4 regions of the Mesorhizobium vachelliae genome follow, and region 3 is predicted to be linked to each of the others. Evidence: riboswitches for the same ligand, from Rfam matches in the RefSeq annotation. Region 3 holds a riboswitch; each other region holds the start of a gene.
The links. Region 3 has a riboswitch for cobalamin ahead of RFM41_RS26850 (CbtB domain-containing protein). Riboswitches for the same ligand answer to the same signal wherever they lie in the genome.
Positions count from the first base shown of each region.

Region 1: another riboswitch for cobalamin. It lies ahead of RFM41_RS17110 (DUF1636 family protein); the one in region 3 lies ahead of RFM41_RS26850 (CbtB domain-containing protein).
Region 2: another riboswitch for cobalamin. It lies ahead of bluB (5,6-dimethylbenzimidazole synthase); the one in region 3 lies ahead of RFM41_RS26850 (CbtB domain-containing protein).
Region 4: another riboswitch for cobalamin. It lies ahead of metE (5-methyltetrahydropteroyltriglutamate--homocysteine S-methyltransferase); the one in region 3 lies ahead of RFM41_RS26850 (CbtB domain-containing protein).

Region 1 is NZ_JAVIIR010000007.1:251,765-256,920, reverse strand. Features, by position in the region: gene cobN (cobaltochelatase subunit CobN) at 1-549, opposite strand, end outside; gene cobW (cobalamin biosynthesis protein CobW) at 568-1,605, opposite strand; gene RFM41_RS17110 (DUF1636 family protein) at 1,608-2,033, opposite strand; cobalamin riboswitch at 2,074-2,277, opposite strand; gene RFM41_RS17105 (winged helix-turn-helix domain-containing protein) at 2,307-3,506, opposite strand; gene RFM41_RS17100 (NADH-quinone oxidoreductase subunit A) at 3,842-4,207, shown strand; gene RFM41_RS17095 (NuoB/complex I 20 kDa subunit family protein) at 4,198-4,779, shown strand; gene RFM41_RS17090 (NADH-quinone oxidoreductase subunit C) at 4,784-5,156, shown strand, end outside.
Region 2 is NZ_JAVIIR010000002.1:429,711-434,866, forward strand. Features, by position in the region: gene RFM41_RS05635 (pirin family protein) at 1-617, opposite strand, end outside; gene RFM41_RS05640 (DUF2277 domain-containing protein) at 627-893, opposite strand; gene RFM41_RS05645 (exodeoxyribonuclease VII small subunit) at 937-1,188, opposite strand; gene RFM41_RS05650 (histone deacetylase family protein) at 1,192-2,118, opposite strand; cobalamin riboswitch at 2,234-2,409, shown strand; gene bluB (5,6-dimethylbenzimidazole synthase) at 2,453-3,184, shown strand; gene RFM41_RS05660 (hypothetical protein) at 3,196-4,179, opposite strand; gene RFM41_RS05665 (TetR/AcrR family transcriptional regulator) at 4,308-4,901, opposite strand; gene RFM41_RS05670 (MFS transporter) at 5,022-5,156, shown strand, end outside.
Region 3 is NZ_JAVIIR010000015.1:104,376-109,531, forward strand. Features, by position in the region: gene RFM41_RS26835 (PilZ domain-containing protein) at 1-236, opposite strand, end outside; gene RFM41_RS26840 (arginase family protein) at 452-1,330, shown strand; gene RFM41_RS26845 (histidine phosphatase family protein) at 1,354-1,923, opposite strand; adenosylcobalamin (AdoCbl) riboswitch at 2,009-2,152, shown strand; gene RFM41_RS26850 (CbtB domain-containing protein) at 2,153-2,362, shown strand; gene RFM41_RS26855 (CbtA family protein) at 2,409-3,149, shown strand; gene RFM41_RS26860 (hypothetical protein) at 3,201-3,782, shown strand; gene RFM41_RS26865 (EamA family transporter) at 3,852-4,799, shown strand; gene RFM41_RS26870 (cation diffusion facilitator family transporter) at 4,962-5,156, opposite strand, start outside.
Region 4 is NZ_JAVIIR010000020.1:96,363-101,518, forward strand. Features, by position in the region: partial or broken gene RFM41_RS30445 (hypothetical protein) at 181-444, shown strand; gene RFM41_RS30450 (cold-shock protein) at 699-893, opposite strand; partial or broken gene RFM41_RS30455 (Mu transposase domain-containing protein) at 881-1,274, opposite strand; partial or broken gene RFM41_RS30460 (IS630 family transposase) at 1,581-1,778, opposite strand; cobalamin riboswitch at 2,100-2,299, shown strand; gene metE (5-methyltetrahydropteroyltriglutamate--homocysteine S-methyltransferase) at 2,396-4,741, shown strand; partial or broken gene RFM41_RS30470 (hypothetical protein) at 5,055-5,156, opposite strand, start outside.

The sequences.
Region 1 (5,156 bases), on a different contig from region 3:
GCCCGGCAGATAATACCCCGCCTTCGGCACGCTCACCGGCTCGGCCACGGCCGTTTCCGACCCGGCAAGCCTCGCCAGCCTTTGCACCAGGGCCGCCATGTTCGCCGGGCCGCCTTCGCGGAAATAGCCGAGGAGGGCATCCAATTCGGCGCGCGGCAGGGTCGAGCCTTCGATCAGCCGCTGGTCCTCGTCATGGCTTTCGCCGGGCAGCAACGCCAGCTTGATGCCGCGTATGCGCGCCAACGCTGCAAGCTGGTCGCAGCCGTAGCGCCACCAGTCATAACCGCCGAGGATGCGGACGAGGATGACCTTGGCGTGGCGCGCGACGCTGTCGATCCACAGGTCCACCGACATCGGGTGGCGAAGGTCGCGAAGTGCTGCCAGCCGCATCGAGGGTAGCTGCTCCGCATCGGCCTTCCAGGCGGCGGCCAGGCCGGCGAGGTCGCTGTCGGTAAAGGACAAAGCCACGATATCCGCAGGCGTCTGCCTGAGGTCGATCGGCTCGGCGAGATCGTCGAGCGAAGCGGATGTGGTGGCGAGGATATGCATCGCTTTTTCGTGTTGGCCTCAGCCGGCGAGGATACGCTCGATCGCTGGGCGGTTCAGCCCCTTGAGGCCGATGACGACGAGCCGCGAGCAGCGGTCGTCCTCGGCCGTCCAGGCCCGATCATAGTAATGGTTGACGCGCGGGCCGACGGCCTGGAGCAGAAGCCGCATAGGCTTGCCGCCGACCTCGACGAAGCCTTTGACGCGCAAAACGTTTTCCTGCTCGGCGGCCAAGGCAACGCGCTTTGCCAGCTCGTCGGGATTGGCGATCGACGGGATGTCGATGACGAAGGAATCGAAATCGTCGTGCTCGTGGTCGAGCTCATCATCGTGATGGGTCTTGCGGTTCTCGATGTCGTCCTCGACGGCGAGGCCGAGGCCGAGCAGCACGGACGGATCGACCTTGCCCTGCGCGGTCGGCACCACTTTCACGGCGCGCGCGACATGCTCACCGATGACGGCGTTGGCGCGTTCCGAGCCCGCCGCATCCATCAGGTCGCTCTTCGACAGGATGATCAGGTCGGCGCAGGCGATCTGGTCCTCGAACACCTCTTCGACCGGATCGTCATGGTCGAGCGAATCGTCTGCCGCGCGCTGGGCCTGCAGGGCGTCCATGTCGGAGGCGACGCGGCCGTCGGCCAGGGCAGGCCCATCGACCACGGCGACGACGCCGTCGACGGTGACGCGGCTCTTCACCGTCGGCCACTGGAAGGCCTGGACCAGCGGCTTCGGCAGAGCGAGGCCCGAGGTCTCGATCAGGATATGATCGACCTTCGGTGTGCGGGACAGGATCTGGTCGAGGGCCGGCACGAAGTCGTCGGCCACGGTGCAGCAGATGCAGCCATTGGCGAGCTCGACGATGTTTTCTTCCGGACAGGTGTCGATGCCGCAGCCTTTGAGAATCTCGCCATCGATGCCGACATCGCCGAATTCGTTGACGATGATCGCCAGCCGCTTGCCCTTGGCATTTTCGAGCAGGTTGCGGATCAGCGTCGTCTTGCCGGCGCCGAGGAAGCCGGTGACGACGGTGCAGGGAACACGGGAAACGGATGCGTTCATGGTCAGTCCTTCAGCATGTCGAGGGGAGGGATGCGGGCAACCAGGCCGCGCTTGAGGGAATCGGGCCGACCGCGCCAGGGGATCAGGCCATCGGTCGAGGTGGCGAACAGCTTTGCGCCGGCGACAAGATCGGCGCCGCTGGTCGTGTCCAGATCGCCGAAGACGTAGCTCCAGCAGCCGTCGCGCAGGAGTGCGGCGCTCAGCCGGCGCTTGCAGTTGCCGAGGCATTCGACGGTGTGGATGCGGATGTTTTCGGCCGAAGCGGCACGGCGCGTATCTTGGGCCAGCAGCGCGCCGGCGCGCGGATGCGCGTCCGAGCCGGTCTCGTCGCGACAGGACGAGCAGACGATGACGGTCACACCGGCGAGCGCGTCGGGCTCGGACGAAATATCCGCACTGTTTGCCGGGAAACTGTCGTTGCGATCCAAAACCAGGCTCCTTGCCCGGAAAACCCGCCGGGCATTCGGATACTTAAAGTCTCAGACGGCAGGTCTCCTGGCTCGCGGGTCGTCGCCTTGAATGCCGCCTTCCCGGGAACATCCCAGTGGTTTTCGGCCGGGGCTCGTCGCTCACAGTTGCGGGGACAGCCGCGGATTTGGGTTTTTGACCCGCACCGCATTCCCTCTTGGCTCCTCCCTTTGCCGGGAGAAGACCGTCTGCGGCGGATTTAGGCTTATGGCTAGGCGCCTGTCAACGCGCGGCTACGACACCTTGATGTCGGCCAGCGCCGGACCCAAGTCGCCGGCCGGCGTCACTTCGATCGCCTCCAGGCCGAGCCAGGCCTGCATCTGCTTCAGCTCGTCGAAGAGCTGGGCGGCGGTTTCAGGCGGCGCCCCAGCCTCGGCATAGGCGGCGTGGACGCGCAGCACGCTGGCCGGGCGGTCGGCCCTGAGATCGACGCGGGCGACGATCCGGTCGCCGAGCAGGAAGGGCAGCACATAATAGCCGTATTGGCGCTTTTCGGCCGGCGTGTAGATTTCGATGCGATAGCGGAAATCGAACAGCTTTTCGGTGCGGGTGCGCTCGAAAACGACGGGATCGAAGGGGGCGAGCAGGGCGCGCGCCCTGATACGGCGCGGGAAACGGGCGTCCTTGTGGAGATAGGCAGTTTTGTCCCAGCCTTCGACCTTCACCGGCAGCAGTTCGCCGGCTTCGACCAGTTCCTCGATCCTGTCCTTCGTGTCGCCTGGCGCGAGACGAAAATAGTCGCGCAGGTCGCCATAGGTGGCGATGCCGTGGGCGCGGGCGGAAATGCGCAGCAATTCGCGATGCGCGTCCTCGATCGAGGGTACCGGCAGGTCAAGCACAGCCTGCGGCAAAACGCGCTCGGGCAGGTCGTAATAGCGCTCGAAGCCGCGCCGGTAGGCGGTGGTGATGCGTCCGGCCCAGAACAGCCATTCGAAGGCATGCTTGGCCTCGCTCCAGCCCCACCAGCCGCCATTGCCCTTGTGGCCTTCGATATCGGACGCGGCGATCGGCCCGCGATCGGCGACTTCTCTATAGATCTCGTCGATCATCGCCTTGCGTTCACGGCCCCATTTCGCAAGGCCGAGATACATCTCGTCGCCCTGCTCGGCGCGCTGCATGCGCCAGCGCAGCAGAGGGTAGGTCTCGACGGGCAGGAATGACGCCTCATGCGCCCAATATTCGAAGACCGCGCGCTTGCGGGTGACGGCGGCGTTGTCGAGCAGCGCAAGCGGGTAGGGGCCGAGGCGCGAATAGAGCGGCATATAATGCGCGCGCACCACCGCGCTGACGGAATCGATCTGTAACAGGCCGGTCCGGGAAAGCACACGGGCAAGGTGGCGGCGATCCGGAACCCCTCCGGGGCGAGGATCGTTAAACCCTTGCGCGCCCAGCGCAATGCGCCTGGCCATGGCGAGCGAGATTTTCTCCTTCATCAAGGTGTCCTTGCCCCGATCGTCCGTTGGATTTTTAGCCGGTGATTCCGGCCATGCTAGCAGGCAGATGGCGGGAGATATGTCAGGAGAGAAAAGTGGAGTAAAAAGTGAAAGAAATCAAACAGGAGCGGATCGGACCAGTTTCTTCCGATAAGGCGTCCAGGGCCGCGATTTGAACAAGGTTTGACTTGCGTCACCGAAACCGCTGCGCTAACCCTCGCCGCGTTGCAGCATAGGGCCCCTTAAAACGGTTCAGCGGTTAAACTGTCACGCTTCCGCATTAGAGTCCGTTGCTGTAATCAAAGTGAACTGCCCCGCCGAAGGAAAGCCGCCGCATGAGCGCACTCCTGAGTTCTTACCTGCCTATCGTCCTTTTCATCGCCGTGGCGATGATCGTTGGTCTGGCGCTTATCGTCGCTCCTTTCCTGGTGGCCTACCGCAATCCCGACCCGGAAAAGCTTTCCGCCTATGAATGCGGGTTCAACTCGTTCGACGACGCCCGCATGAAGTTCGACATCCGTTTCTACCTGGTGTCGATCCTGTTCATCATCTTCGATCTCGAGGTCGCCTTCCTGTTCCCGTGGGCGGTGTCCTTCTCGAAGCTCGGCATGCTCGGCTTCTGGTCAATGATGGTGTTTCTGGCGGTGCTGACCATCGGCTTTGCCTATGAATGGAAAAAAGGAGCGCTGGAATGGGATTGAACGACAGTTCAGGCACCCTCGTCGCGCCGAAGCCCAAGGGCATCATCGACCCCAACACCGGCAGGCCGGTGGGGGAGGACGATCCCTTCTTCCTCGAGATCAATAATGAGCTGGCCGACAAGGGTTTCCTTGTCACCTCGACCGAAGCGCTGATCACCTGGGCGCGCAGCGGCTCGCTGATGTTCATGACCTTCGGCCTCGCCTGCTGCGCGGTCGAGATGATCCACACCTCGATGCCGCGCTATGACTCGGAGCGTTTCGGCGTCGCGCCGCGCGCGTCCCCGCGCCAGTCCGACATCATGATCGTCGCCGGCACGCTGACCAACAAGATGGCGCCGGCACTGCGCAAGGTCTACGACCAGATGCCGGAGCCGCGCTACGTCATCTCGATGGGCTCCTGCGCCAATGGCGGCGGCTACTACCACTATTCCTATTCGGTGGTGCGCGGCTGCGACCGCGTCGTGCCCGTCGACATCTATGTGCCCGGCTGCCCGCCGAGCGCGGAAGCGCTGCTCTACGGCATTCTCCTTCTGCAGAAGAAGATCCGCCGCACCGGCACGATCGAACGGTGAGCCGATGACCCTGGCGTTGAACGAACTCTCCACCTATCTCGGCGAGAAGCTCTCCGGCCGCATCGGCGAAGCCGTGCTTGCCTATGGCGAGCTGACGGTGTCCGTCGAGCCGGGCAATCTGATCGAAGTGGCGACCTTCCTGCGCGACGATCCGCGCTGCCAGTTCATCTCGATCATCGACATTTCCGGCGCCGACTATCCCTCGCGCGCCAGGCGCTTCGATGTCGTCTACCACCTTCTCTCGCCGAAGCAGAATGTGCGCATCCGCCTCAAGGTCCAGGCCGACGAGGAGACCCTGGTGCCGTCGCTGACCGCCGTCTATCCCGGCGCCGACTGGTATGAGCGCGAGACCTACGACCTCTACGGCGTGCTGTTCA
Region 2 (5,156 bases), on a different contig from region 3:
GGGATTTTCACGGCAGCACCCGCCGCCAGCCTGAGATCCGCGTAAAGCGTGTCCGAAAGGGTCGCCACGGGCGAGCGCAGCCCCGAGAACTCGCCGATGACGACGCGGCCGCTGACGCCCTCTGCATCGATCTCAGGCAGACGAGCCACCGATGTGTTTGCAAACACCGGCGCAATTTCCTCCTTGCCGTCGGGCATCGCCAGCCAGGTCTGCAGGCCGGAGACCGACATCGGCGCGCCGCGAAGCTCTTCCGGCGTGCGCTCGGAATGAACGATGCCGCGTCCCGCGGTCATCAAATTCACGTCGCCCGGCGCGATCACCATTTCGGTGCCGAGCGAGTCGCGGTGCCTGATCTTGCCGTCGAACAGATAGGTGACGGTGGAAAGCCCGATATGCGGATGTGGGCGCACGTCGAGCGCATGGCCGGCGCGCAGGATGGCAGGCCCCATGCGATCGAAGAAGATGAACGGCCCGACCAGACGGCGCTTTGCCGTCGGCAGCGCGCGGCGCACCTCGAAACCACCGATATCCTTGGCGTTCGGAACCACCATCAGCTCGATCTGATCGCAGGCGAAGGCATCGCCGGGTTCAGGATCGTTTCCCGGAAAAAAGCTCATGGGTGTCCCTCAGGCGAAACGCAGCGCCGACCTGGCCTTCGCCTTGGCCGCCTCCACCTCGCGATTGCGCGGCTCCTGGCTGGTCTCGAGCGAGTCGATCAACTCGCGCGCGATCGCGGCGATCGCCTCGACCGCATGGTGGAAGGCATGCTCGTTGCGCTTCGAAGGTTTCGTCGAGCCGCTCAGCTTTCGCACGAACTGAAGCGCTGCGTCATGCACTTCGTCATTGGTTGCCGGCGGTTCGAAATTGGCCAGGGTCTTGATGTTGCGGCACATGGCTTGAACTCCTTACCTGCTTGCTCTGCCCACCCTATTCCAATTATTCCGCGTCCAGCGGCTCCGTTCCCACCGGCTTGCCGTCGCGTGACAGCCTGATCTTCTCGACCTTGTCCTCGGCAGCCTTCAAGAGCCGGTCGCAATGCGCCTTCAACGCCTCGCCGCGCTCGTAGATCCTTATCGACTGGTCGAGCGGGACGTCGCCGCGCTCCAGATCATCGACGATCTTCTCCAGCGCGTCGAGCGCCTGCTCGAAGCTCATCGCCTTGACGTCTTCATTGCCTTCCACTGCCATACCCTATCCCTTCATCAGCCGCCCGACATGGGCGGCGACTGAAAATGCCAGTCCCTGCAGATCGTAGCCGCCTTCCAGCAAGCTGACGAGCCTGTTGCCGCTGTGGCGCCCGGCACGCTCCATCAATTGCCCTGTCGCCCAGTCGAAATCGTCCTCGGTCAGGTTGATCTCGGCCAGCGGATCGCGGTGATGCGCGTCGAAGCCGGCGGAAATGATGATCAGGTCCGGCGAGAACGCGTCGATCGACGGCAGCACGCGCGACAGGAAAGCGTCGCGGAACAGGTCGCTGCCGGTCTGCGGCGCGAGCGGCGCGTTGACGATGTTGCCGGCGCCGGTTTCGCTCTTCGCGCCGGTGCCGGGATAAAGCGGCATCTGGTGCGTCGAGCAATAGAGCACCGAAGGATCGTCCCAGAAAATGTCCTGCGTGCCGTTGCCGTGATGGACGTCCCAGTCGACGATAGCGACACGCTCGGCCTGGTGCTTCTTCTGCGCATAGCGGGCGGCGATCGCCGCCGTGTTGAAGAGGCAAAAACCCATCGCCGTGGTCTTTTCGGCATGATGGCCGGGCGGACGGGCGGCGACGAAGACATTGGCGGCTCGGCCCTCGAACACATCGTCGACCGCGGCATTGGCCGCGCCGATCGCCGTCACCGCGGCCTGCCAGCTTTTCGGGCTGGCGCTGGTATCGGCGTCGATCGAGGCGATGCCGCTTTCAGGGATCGCCGCGCGCACGCGCTCGACGAAATTCTCGGGGTGCGCATAGAGGATGGTTTTCTCGTCGCCTTCCGGCGCCTTGACGCGATCGAGCGCCGCAAAGGCCTCGTCGTCGAGCACGCGCTCGATGGCGCGCAAGCGGTCGGGCCGCTCGGGATGGCCGGGCGGCGTAAGATGTTCCAGGAAGATCGGGTGCGTGTAGAGACGGGTGGCCATGGCGCCTAATCTAGGCACCGGCGGCGCGGATGACCATGTTCGAAAGCCGAATGGCTGGGGAAAATTGCGTCAGCCCGTGTCGCTGGCGCCATTGGCGCGGCCCAGGCTTCGCGGTAAGGTCTCCTCGCTGCTTGGTGCCCGCGACGCGGGAGAATCGGGAACACGGTTGAACTCCGTGGCGTGCCCAACGCTGTGAGGGGGACCGCGCCGGCAAAGCCACTGTCGATGACGGGAAGGCGCCGGTGCGGGAGGATCCCGAGCCAGAAGACCGGCCTGGCAGACATGGTCTTCCGCTTGGTCAGGCGGGAGACTGCTTGTCGCAAGGGGAAAAGCGATGACGGCAGCAGCGATCGCCATGAGCGGCGACGACTTTGATCAATTGGCGCGCGACGCGGTCTACCGGGCGATGTTCACCAGGCGTGACGTGCGCAGCCATTTTGTCCCCGACGATCTCGACGACAGTGTGCTCGCGCGATTGCTCAACGCCGCGCATCACGCGCCGTCGGTCGGCTACATGCAGCCGTGGAATTTCATTGTCATCCGCGATGCCCAGCGGCGCAGACAAGTGCGCGACCTGTTCCTCGCCGCGCGTGAGCAGGAACTGCCTGCGATCGAGGCGGAGCGGCAGGCGCTCTACCGCAAGCTGAAGCTCGAAGGCATCTGCGAAAGCGCGCTCAATCTGTGCATCACCTGCGACCGGCAGCGCTCGAAGGACTCGCCGCTCGGCCGTTGGCATAACCCGGAGATGGACCTCTACAGCACCGTCTGCGCGGTGCAGAATTTCTGGCTGGCGGCACGCGCCGAAGGCGTCGGCGTCGGCTGGGTGAGCATCATCGAGACAGAGGCGCTGAAGCGGCTTCTGGCGATCCCGGACCATGTCACGCCGATAGCCTATCTCTGCGTCGGCCGCGTCTCGGCCTTCGCGCCGAGGCCGGACCTCGAGGCGAATGGCTGGGGCAAACGCCTGCCCCTGCCCGAGCTGGTGATGAGCGAGACGTTTCGCGGTGCCGGCGAGGCACCGCTCAAATCGGCGATAGCAAGGCTTGGCAGCGCGCCGAAGCGCTGACCAGCAGCAGATCAAGCGGCTCGCGGGGTATCCCAGCGTGAGCCGCTGCCGAAGGAGACCAGCGCTTTGTCGCGCAGTTCCCTGAACTTCGACGAGGTCTCGGCCAGCCGGCGGTCCCATTCGGGATTGGGCGTCTGGCCTTCGATGGCTTCGAAATAGACCTGCATCAGCGAGGCGATGGCGAAGGGCTCGATGAAGGCCGCCTTGAAGGCCCAGGCAAAGACGATGGCCAGCACGAAGGCCCAGCCGGCAAGCTGGCCCGGCATCACCCACAGGATGGCGGCCGCCGGGGCCAGCATCAACAGGAAGATGACGAAGGACACGCCCCACATGATCACCGCCAGCCAGACGGCGTTCTTGACCATGTGCCTGCCATTTTGCGCGTAAAGCACGACGCCTTGCCGCGCCGTCTCGAAGGGCGAGCTCGAATTGATGCGGATGTTGTAGCCGAGGATGATCTCGTCGACATAGGTCAGCGAGATGCGGATGACGGTGTTGATGAAGCTGACCAGGCCGCTCAAGCCCGGAATGGGCAGGAAGGCAGCGATGCCGCCGATCAGGCCGGTGATGGCGCGAATGGCGCCCTTGACCAGCTGGTCGACGACGAAAAGGATGTTGGCTTCGGCAAAACGCTGGGTGACCACTTCCTTGGCATAGGCAATCTGGTTCTGGCCGTCGGGAACGTCATGGCCGTCGATCAGATGCACCATGACGGCGATATGGCCCGCCTTCAGCACATAGAGGATGTATTCGCGGATCCAGTAGACGGCGATCGACACGACGCCGAAGCCGACCACGCCGCCCCAGAGCGCGAAGGACATCGGACCATCGGGATCGGTCGAGATGTGGCCGACACCATAGCCGACGCTGGCGCCGGTGCCGGTCGCCATGATGTAGGCGACCGTTATGCCGAAATAGACGATCATGCGAAAGACGATGAACGGCCATGTCCGCATCATGATGGACACCGACCTGGCGATGCTGAAGTCCCACATGCCCCGACTCTCCCACCCGCGGAGTTGGCGCGAGAAGATGCGCTCGTGCCGGGGAAAGTCAATTGCGGCGCGGTCGGCCACGGTCAAAACCGGTGCACAAGCCCGGCGATGGTTACTCTATCGTGCGGTCAGGCCTTTTTGCGCAGGCCTTCGAGCAGCTGCTTGAACGCCGCGATTGCCTTCTTCGAGGTGGCTTCGGGGTCATTGGAATTGGCGATGCGCTGTGCGGCCTGGCTGCTGGCGCCGTTGATCAGCCGTGCGGTCGTCTCGGGATCAAGGTCCGGAACGACCACGCCATCGTCCTGCAGCCTCGTCAGATGGTCGGTCATCGACGCCGTGCAGGCACTGGCATTTGGCCACTGCGCCGGGTCGCCAAGCACGGCCGGGCCGTCGCGGAACATGATGCGCTGGATTTCCGGCTCCAGCGCCATCTCGATATAGGTGGTGCATTCGTCGACGAAATGCTGCCAGCGGGTCGGCGCTTTCGAGGCGACCTCGTTCACCCGCAACGCCATCTCGCCGTCGATCTCGGCGATCACCGCCTGCAGCAGCCCCTTCTTGTCGCCGAAGTGATGGTAGAGCGCGCCGCGCGTCAGGCCGGCCGAAGCGGTGAAGTCGTCCATCGAGGCTCCGGCATAGCCGATCGTGCCGAAGGCGTGGCGGGCGGCCGCGATCAGCTTGGCGCGGGTCTCGGCGATCATCTCCTTGCGCGGTCTGTGCATGGCTCTGGCCCTATTCACATACGTCTCGTATGCCAATTGACATACGCGGCGTATGAACTATCTCACATTCATACGCAGCGTATGTAGTTTTAGTGTGCCCCCTTGTCGAGGAGCAGGATCATGCGAAACCCTTATGCGGACATCTTTCAAGCTCCCGGCACGAAAGGCTTCGCCGCCGCAGCCTTCATCGCGCGGTTGCCGATCGCCATGGCGCCGATCGGCATCGTCGCTATGCTGTCGCAGACACATGGCGAA
Region 3 (5,156 bases):
ACGCGATCGTTGCGCCGCCACCGCACCAAAGCGCGATAGGCCATATCGTCGGCTGGAACCTCGAGCAGGAAGCGTTCCGGGAGGGCGACATCTGCACCGACGCGCAATTCCGCGCCCTGCTCATGCTGGTTCCTGACGGAGCAGCCGATCCGGACGCCGTTGGCAATGATCGTGGCTTCCTTGAGCACGAATTCGCGTACATGAAGACGGCGCTCGGTCTCGGGATATTCGGCCATGTCCGGCAGGCTCCTCAGGCGAGGCTCTCCTCGCCACGGGGCGGCACCATAGCAGCGAGGCGTTTCCGTTCCGTTAGCGATCGCTGAAACGGCAGAAGCCTTGATATCCTGGTTATGCCGTACGGCTCGAAGCTTGACATAGGCCGTCTGCGAACCTTCCCTAGGCCGCGATGCTCAACCGAAGCATGATGCCTGCGGACGTGTTGGAGCCGACGATGACGACCACCAACGGTAAGACACTGCGGCTGCATATGCCTCAGTGGCAGGGCGGCAACCTCGAGGAATACCATCTCAGCTCAAGGTTGCTGTCGTGGCTGCTTCCCTTAGCCCAAGGACCTGAGGAGACCGTCACCGTTCCCCCTCCCGGCGACGGTCCTGCTCTCGACATCGAAGACGGCATCCTGGCAAAGCAGGCCCTGCTCGCTCAGGCACGCGCGGCACGAGCCGCCGTGGAACGGCACCAGCCGGACAAGGTCCTGACCATCGGCGGCGACTGCCTGGTCGATCTAGCGCCCATCGCCTACCTCAACAAGCGTTATAGCGGGAATATCGGCGTGCTCTGGATCGATGCGCATCCGGACGTGCAGACGCCGGAGGAAACCCCTCACGGCCACGCGCAAGTGCTGGGCATGCTGCTCGGCGAAGGCGATCCGGATTTCGTCGCCGAAGTCGACGTTCCGCTCGATCCGGCCAGGGTGATGTATGCCGGACTGGACGAATGGTCGCCGGCCGAGAACGAATTTCTCGTCCGCATGGGCTTGCGCAGCGCCGGCTCCGGCGAGGTTGCCGAAAGTTCTTCCACGGTCCTGCAGTGGCTCGAACGGCAAGGCATCGAGCAGCTTGCCGTCCATTTCGATGTCGATGTCATCAGGCCGCAGAGCTTCCGGCCGATCCTGTTCAACAAGCCCGGGACCGGAACGGACTTTCTCAAAGGCGTTCCGCGCGGCCGGCTGGAACCGGAGCATGTCCTGCGGCTGCTCGATGATGTCGCTGGCGCCTGCAATATTGTCGGGCTCGCCATCACGGAATACATGTCCTGGGATGCCGTCCAGACGCAAAGGTTGCTGCGCCGGCTGCCGCTCGTCGGCAATTGAACGCGGGCGATCTTGCGCAGCGTTCAGCCGGCGACGACGCCGCTCGCATGCAGCACCCAGCGGCGGCCGTCGCTGCGGAACTCGGTGAGCGATAGCGGCTCGATGTCGATCTTCCAGATCGAGGAAAGCGGCGCGCCCAGCACATGCACCATGGCGGCGCGGATCGGCACGGCATGGGTGAGCGCGATGGTGTGGCCGCTCTCAGCGCCCAGGCGCTCGATCAACGCGGCGACGCGCCGGGCGACGGCGGCAAGCGATTCGCCGCCATGGGGTGCGGCATCCGGATCGGAAAGCCAGGCCTCCATGCCTTCCGGGTCCTTGGCCTGCATTTCCTCGAAACCTTTGCCGGCCCACCGCGCGAAATCCTGGTCGGCAAGCAGCGGCTCGACCGTCGCATCAAAGCCGAGCGCCTCGGCCGTTTGCCGCGCGGCAAGCGCCGGGCTCGTCCAGACGTGGTCGGCGCGGCGCAGCGAAGCGGCCAGCGCGGCGGCGCGGTCGATGGCTTGCGGCTCCAGCGCCTCGTCATTCGGAAAGCGACCCTTGCGCGTGGCCCGCGTCGCGCCGCTTGCGATCATCGTCAGGCGGGCGAGCATCCCAAAACTCCCTGGTCCAGTGAAATTTCGGCCGCGCGAAGCCGCGTTGGCCATTACATGTCGTTGACAGGCGAACGAAGTGCTGACAAGTGTTTTAGCGCTATACGGGATTGGAAGCCGGTGCGAGTCCGGCACGGTCGCGCCACTGTGATCGGCACCAGCCGAAAGTCAGGCCTTATTCCGCAGCATTGTTCGATCAACGGGACGCAGTATCCCACGGGAGGTCAATATGTCCGACACCACCTTCACCCCCAGCTACGGTCCGGTTGCGATTCCGGTCCGCGAGCTTCTGCCCTGGGCCATCTTCGCTGGCCTGCTCTTGATGCTGGCCATCTATTTCGTCGGCGCGGAAGAAGGCGCGACGTCGCTGATCCGCGGCACGGCGGTGCACGAATTCGTGCATGACGGCCGCCACCTGCTCGGCTTCCCCTGCCACTAAAGCGGTTCGGCATCGCCGAACCCGCTTTCGATAAAGGGTTAGTGACATGGTTGGAAAACTTTTGCTGCGCGGCATGCTTGTCGGGCTGGTCGCGGGGATTCTGGCATTCGCCTTCGCCCGCGTCTATGGCGAGCCGCAGGTCGACAAGGCGATCGCCTTCGAGGACCAGCAGGCCCAGGCCGCCGGCGAGGCGCCGGAGCCAGAGATGGTCAGCCGCGCCACGCAGGCCGGCATTGGCCTGGCGACCGGCGTGCTGGTCTATGGCGCCGCCCTTGGCGGGCTGTTCTCGCTGGTCTTCGCCTACGCCTATGGCCGGCTGAGCTCGCTCGGTCCGCGCGGCACTTCGGCGCTCATCGCGCTGCTCGGCTTCCTTGCCGTGATCGTGGTTCCCGGCCTCAAATACCCCGCAAACCCGCCCGCGGTCGGCAATGCCGAGACCATCGGCTACCGCACCGAGCTGTTCTTCATCATGATCGTGGTCTCGATCGCGGCGATGGTGGCGGCGGTCGGGTTGGCCCAAAGGCTATGGAAGCAGCTTGGCGCCTGGAACGCGTCGATCGTCGCGGCACTTGCCTTCCTCGTCGTCTTCGCGCTGGTGAAGGCGGCGCTGCCCGACATCAACGAAGTGCCGGAGAACTTCTCGGCGACCGTGCTGTGGCAGTTCCGCGTCGCCTCGCTCGGCATCCAGCTCGTGCTGTGGACCGTCGTCGGGCTGGGCTTCGGCGCGGTTGCCGAGCGCGTCGTCGCGGTGCGCGACCAGCGCAGCCCGGCACGCCGCTACGCCTGAACTGAAATGCGTTGGCCGCCACGGTTCCTTGCCCTGGCGGCCAATTGCTTTTTGACGACCGCCCTGCTGGTCATGCTGGCCACATCCGCGCAAGCGCATAGCGGCTCGTCGGCGCCGCCTCCCCCCGGCATCCAGATCCCCAGCCTGACCCACGGCCAGATGGCGGTGATCGCGCGCTACCGCGGCGACATTCTTGCACTCGCGCAAGCACAGACCTTGACCGACCCGACCTTCCGGCGACTCTACAATCACGGCAATCTGCAATTCACCTACTGCCTCTGGGGCCTGATGCCGGGAAGTCTTGGCGACGAGGAGAGCCCGTTCAACGAATGCAGCCATGCCTATCTCGCCACCGCCAAGGCGCTGCTGACGTATATGGCGACGATGCCCTCAGCCGAGCGCGACGCGAAGGCGTTGATCTCCGACATCGATGCCGAGATGGTGCGCAGCGGCGCCTCCTGGATCCTTTGCCAATATAGCGGCGAGGCTTTCAGCACCGGCGCGGTCGTCGAGCCCCGGTGGCGAGACATGTTCTTCCACTTGCCGAGCCTGGCGGTCCTGCTTGCGACCATTGCTGCGCTTATCGCGGCCGGATGGTCGATCTTCGGTGCGCCGCGTAGTCGCGTGGCCTAGCTGTCCGCTGCAAGCCGGCGTAAGAAGCGCCATCCACCCAACGTCCGCACGGACCCGCAATCACCAGCCATGTTGGTCTCCGAAAGCCTCGCCCTCGCCGCCGCCTTATGCAGCGCGCTGAGCTCCATGTTCCTGAGCGAGCTCAAGGGCCGCGTTCCCCTCCTCCAGCTCGCCCGCTGGCAGATGCTCGCAACCTTCGTGATGACCGGCTCGGTGTCGCTGGCGATCGGCGGCTGGCACACGATCGGACCAAGGGAGTTCTGGCTGCTTGCGGGATCGAGCTTCGCCGGCATCAGCATCGCCAGCACGACCTATTTCGCCACCATCTATTCGGTCGGCCCGCGCATCACCGCGCTGCTCTTCTCACTCACCTCGCCTTTCGCGCTGGCGCTCGGCTATCTCGTGCTCGGAGAAACCGTCAGCCACTGGCAGGCGCTGGGCGTGGCGCTGGTGCTTGCAGGCATCGTGCTTGCCATCGGCATGCCGCGACGCTTCCTCAAGCGCGGCCACCTGGCGCCGGCCATGCCGGTCGTCACCCCTTCCACCGTGCCGGTGAGCACGGCGCCCGGCCCGCCGCTTACCGGGCGACTCGGACCAGGCATCGTGCTCGGCGTGACGACGGCGCTCGGCCAGGCGACCGGCACCCTTCTGGCGCGCCCGGCAATGGCTGCCGGCGTCGAGCCATTCACGGCCATGGCGCTGCGCTCGGGCCTCGCCGTGATCCTGTTCATCGCCCTTGCCGCGACGCCGTTCGGCAGGGGCAAGCGCGAGGCTGTCCAGTTCGGCACGGTCGGGCTCGCCGTGCTTTCCGCCTTCGTCGGCACCTCGCTCGGCATGTCCTGCCTGATGGCTGCGCTGCGCACCGGCAATGTCGGCATCATCTCGACGCTGTCCTCAATGACGCCGGTCATCATCCTGCCGATGGTGTGGCTGCGCAGCGGACAAAGGCCGACCGCGGCTGCCTGGGCGGGCGCGCTGCTGGCCATCGCAGGCACGGCGCTGATCAGCGTGAGGTGATGGGTTGCGCGTGAGGCTCGCGCCGAAGTCACTTCGATCCGAAGGCCAGCTACATTGGTCCGTTTAGCGTCAAACTAGGCGGAAGGCGGACACCGACACAGCGCGCCCAGGTGTCGCGTTGTCGTCAGGCAGATTCACGCTGGCACACAAATGTCGCCCGCATCACCCATGCGCGTGCCCGTGGTCCGGCTCCGCCATGGCGAAGGGCAAATCCTCGCTGTCCTGACCAGCCGCCAGTTGCAGCCTGGCGCTGAACTCATGCGGCTCGGCCGGGGCGACCAAGCTTTGCAGATAGTGATGATCGCCGCCGACCGGCGACAGCAGTAAGCTTTCGACCGCACCGTCCGCCCTTTCGAT
Region 4 (5,156 bases), on a different contig from region 3:
CTGCGACTTCTTTCCGGCGGCCTCGGTCGACGCACCAATCACGACGAGGATACCCAACGCGCTGCAATTCAGGATCCTCTAATACGATTTTATTAGGACGGTAAAATTGATTGTTGGAATAGCAATCATCCACCCGATAAATGGACAAAAGATGCGCGACGGCATTCCAACAGAGCCTTATCGATGCTGCATCTGCCGATTGACGTGGGCATCGAGACGGCACTCGACGCGGATGTGAAGTCGTGGCTCGCCTTCGCGGCGCAAAAGACCGACGAGTTGGTCGTGCTCGCCTTTGCCCTGGCCGAAGGCCGGGACGAGGTCGCCGCTGGTGTCTATGACATTCACTCGCCAGGGATCCCAGAAGCGGCCGAGATTTCCAACCTCATTAAGGATCCGGGAACGCCGGCACCTGCCAAGCGTACCCACAACAAAGCCGCAGCCTGACCGGACTTTTCAGGCTCGACTAAGCGGATCCGGCATGGTTTCGCACTTGCGATATAAAATTTGTGCGTTGCAATATCCGTTGCTATCGGTATGATCATGACTTGTCGACCATCTACTCCTCCCAGATGGTGCCGACGCTGAGTGGGCGCACCTCCTCCCGCGCCTCATTCGAAATAGAGTCCGCTGCCACCTCCTCCCGGCAGCGGGCTTTTTCTTTGTCTGAGGCGCAATTTCGGTTGGGCCAACGCATTTGGCTAGGCGAGGCGAATATTCCGTACCTCCAGGCCTTTCTTGCCCTGCCCGCATTGGACAAACACCTTCTGCCCCTCCATCAGCATGCTCAGTCCTGAGCGGGTCTGCGCGGTGGCATGAACGAAGATGTCCTTCTCACCGTTTTCAGGAGCAATGAAGCCGAAGCCTTTTCGGGATTGTACCACTGCCCCGGGCACAGGGCATGATCGCTCACCATCTGGCCGCATGACGGATGATCACACGGCCAGCCAAAACCACGACCTGGACGCTCTCGCCGATCAGGCGCCAGGGCACCGAGTAGCTGTTCGTATCCAGATCGATCGCACAGTCGGCCTGGACCTTGCGGATCAGGCCCCACAATTGCCCAACGGCGACCTGCCGGAAAGCGCGCGGAGCGCTCGAGCTTCAGCGGCAAAACGTTCCACGGGCGCAACGCCGGTGGTGCCGTGTTCGCCCTGGTCGGCAACTTCGCGCATCCACCGATCCAGATGCGCCTCGAACGCCGCCCAGCTCTCGAACCGCCGGCCGGCGTTCGCGTTCTCCTTGATGTAGCCGACTCCGCGTTCGTCTTTCCCCTCTGCTTCGTGTGGTGCAGCTTTGTTGCGCCCTTGAACCGCGCCAACTCCTGACTCCGCCTAGGATCGCGTGACGCAGAACTGCAGGCCGAGCACCTCGCGTCTGGAGCGAGCCGCCCGGCGAGGCCATGAAACGTTAAAATTAAATCCTCACCGAGCTTGAACAGAGATGATCAGTTTGTGTGCTTCTACCCCTTTGGGTTGCCCTAAATGAACTGCATCTGGCAATCGGATGTAGGCCAAGTTGCGAGCGCGCGGCTGGCCCCACCTTGGCACTGCTTTTCGAGCAGTAGTCGGTAGCCAGTAGTGGATTGAATCTAACACTTGGTGCCCACGTTTGACGGCGGCGATGATTTTGTTCGGGTCGGCGGTCCAGGTGAAGCGTTTGGGTTGTCGGATTATGCTCGGCGAAGAAGCGGTTGATGGCCGCCTACACGACAAGATGAAAGGCGCCTCGCTTGAGGCGTCGCTCGACAGCTCGGCGAAGAAGCCCTCGACGGGGTCGAGCCAGACACCCTGCCTTCGCGCCCCAATCCATTCGACCAAAGGCGCGGCTAACAACCCTTGCGCAGCCGGGCCGAACCGCCGTCTGTCACAGTTCTGCACAGCGCGCCCATTTGTCGATTTGGCCCGGGCCCTGCAGCAGCCAAGGTCTGGCTTCATGTAGCCAATCTGCCTTACCGCGTGCCGAATTAAATATATTCGCGATCCAAACGCCCCTTGTTCGTCCCTCCACGCGACTTGGAAATCACTGTGATAGTACAAAGTGCGTTCACATAATGACATAAAGATTTCTTTATGCGATGTTGACAAAAGAGCGGACTGCTGTGATTGTGTCCAAGCCATGGTTCTCCGTACGGCGCTGCCGCAGCGGAGCTAAGAGGGAAGCCGGTGCGATGCCGGCGCTGCCCCCGCAACTGTTAGAGGCGAGCCGACCCCACTCATGTCACTGAGGCGAACAGCCTCGGGAAGACGGATAGAGGCTATGACCCCCGAGCCAGGAGACCTGCCACGGCGAACTATTGTCCACGGGCGGGGTGTCTCGGTGGCCGCTGCAGCCCGGCGTTCGTACCGGCCTACTGGCGCCTTCGTTGTCCCCCACGCCCCAACCATCGGGGTATCGCATGACTCTCTCTCAGCAAATTCCTGTAGCGACGCTTGGTGTGCCGCGTATCGGTCGCAGGCGGGAATTGAAATTCGCGCTCGAAAGCTATTGGTCCGGAAAATCTTGCGCTGCCGACCTTCTCGCGACGGCAAAGGCACTCCGTGCCGCGAGCTGGGAGGAGCAGCGCGATCGCGGTGTGTCGAAAATCCCCTCGAACGACTTTTCGCTCTACGACCATGTACTCGACACCGCCGCCATGGTCGGCGCCGTGCCGTCTCGCTACGCATGGAATGGCGGCGAGGTCCCACTCGACATCTATTTCGCCATGGCCCGCGGCAACCAAGGTCAGACGGGGAATTGCGACTCTGGTCAGGAGCATGCGGCTGGCCCTGCCCTAACCGCGATGGAAATGACCAAATGGTTCGACACCAACTATCATTACATCGTGCCGGAACTTGACGACGATCAGGCGTTCACACTCTCGTCGACCAAACCGGTTGATTACTTCCTCGAGGCTAAAGCCCTGGGCATTCATACACGCCCGGTCATCCTTGGACCGGTCACTTTTCTCAAGCTGGCGAAATCACCTGCCGAAGGTTTCAATCCCCTCGCGCTCCTGCCGCGGCTTCTGCCCGTCTACGAGCAACTCCTGCGGAGGTTGAAATTCTCGGGAGCCGATTGGGTGCAGATCGATGAGCCAGCGCTTGTGCTCGATCTAAACCAGAACGAACGAGCCGCACTTGAATTTGCCTACGGGCAGCTGTCGAAGGCCGCGCCCGAGCTGAAGATCATGCTGGCTACCTATTTCGGGCCTCTGGGGGAAAATCTCGAGACGGCGATATCGCTGCCTGTGGCGGGCCTGCATTTTGATCTCTCGCGTGCTCCCGAACAGTTGGAGACGGTTGGTCGGCTCGCGCCTAAGGATCTGGTGCTCTCGCTTGGCTTGATCAATGGCCGTAACGTCTGGCGCGCGAACCTTACTGCCATTCTCGACCGCATCAAGCCGATCGTCGCGGGCTGGCCGTTGGACCGAGTCGAGATCGCGTCTTCGTGCTCGATGCTGCATGTGCCGATCGACTTGCGTATGGAGACGGCACTGGATGCGAACATCAGGTCGTGGCTCGCCTTCGCGGCCCAGAAGATCGACGAGCTGGTCATCCTGGCCCGGGCCTTGTCCCAAGGTAGAGATGCGGTGGCTGGCGAGTTGAAAGCTTCTGCCGAGGCTGCCGCGACTCGCGCAACATCCACGAAGGTCCATGACCCGCTCGTTGAAGGGCGGATCGCCGACATTAACGGCGCCATGAAGCAACGAAGGAGCGCATTTGCCGAGCGTTCCAGGGCCCAGGCCCGCGCGCTCGGCCTGCCGCCGTTCCCGACGACGACCATTGGATCCTTTCCGCAGACGCCTCAGGTGCGCAAGGCGCGTTCCGCTCACGCGAAGGGCCAGCTCAGCTATGTCGATTACGAAACCTTTCTGAAGAAGGAGATCGAGGCTGCTATTCGCTGGCAGGAGGAGATCGGGCTGGACGTGCTGGTGCATGGCGAGTTCGAACGAAACGATATGGTACAGTATTTCGGCGAGCAACTTTCCGGCTTCGCCTTCACCGAACATGCCTGGGTGCAGAGCTATGGGTCGCGCTACGTGCGTCCCCCCATCATCTTCGGCGACGTATCGCGCCCCAATCCGATGACGGTGCGCTGGTGGCAATTCGCCCAGTCGCTTACGCAAAAGTCTGTAAAGGGAATGCTAACAGGCCCAGTGACCATTCTCAATTGGTCTTTTGTTCGCGACGACGTACCCCGCTCCGAGGTCTGCCGCCAGATCGCGCTCGCTATTCGCGATGAAGTGACGGACCTAGAAAGAGCCGGCGCAAGGATGATCCAGATCGACGAGGCCGCGTTTCGCGAAGGCTTGCCGCTGCGCAAGTGCGACTGGAAGGTCTATCTTGACTGGTCGGTCGAATGCTTCCGGATCGCTTCAACAGGTGTAAAGGACTCGACTCAGATCCATACCCACATGTGCTATTCGGAATTCAACGAGATCATCGACGCGATCGCTGAGCTGGATGCGGATGTAATTTCGATTGAGACATCGCGCTCGGCAATGGAACTGCTTGACGCCTTTACGAGCTCTAAATATCCGAACGAAATCGGTCCTGGAGTCTATGACATCCACTCACCGCGCGTTCCGGAAGTCGCCGAGATTTCGGCCCTCCTCATGCTTGCCCGCGAGCGCCTGTCTGATGCTCAACTTTGGGTAAACCCCGACTGTGGCCTCAAAACACGCAATTGGGAGGAGGTCCGCCCTGCCCTCGTGAACATGGTCGCTGCAACACGCGCGCTCCGGGAGACAGTGCAGGTCTGAGGCTTTGCCGAATTCTCGTTATGCCGCGGGTCAACGGCTACTGCTGCCGCGAATTCCGCGAGAACGCCTCGGTTCGCAAAACGTCCTGGCAACATGATGCCATCGCGACGAGCAGGCGACGGAAGCGTCGTCTGCGCCTTTTTAGATTAGAAGTGGTCTCCCCTCAGTGATGGTTCGCCATTACCTTTCTTTGCGACTTTGGAAACTCAGGCCATTTATTTTCCTGAAATCCCGCGAGACAGGTAGAGGCGTTGTCGCGGTTTCGGCCGGTAAAATGGAATAGACGACATTGGGCACCCTTCCGGTCAACGCGTTAAGGAAGGTGACCAGCCGGTAGGCTTCTTTTGTCGTCATTCTTCGCCGATGTCATGTCTGCCCATGTCTCCAGCAGGTCGTGTCCCGCTGAGTGGTGTAG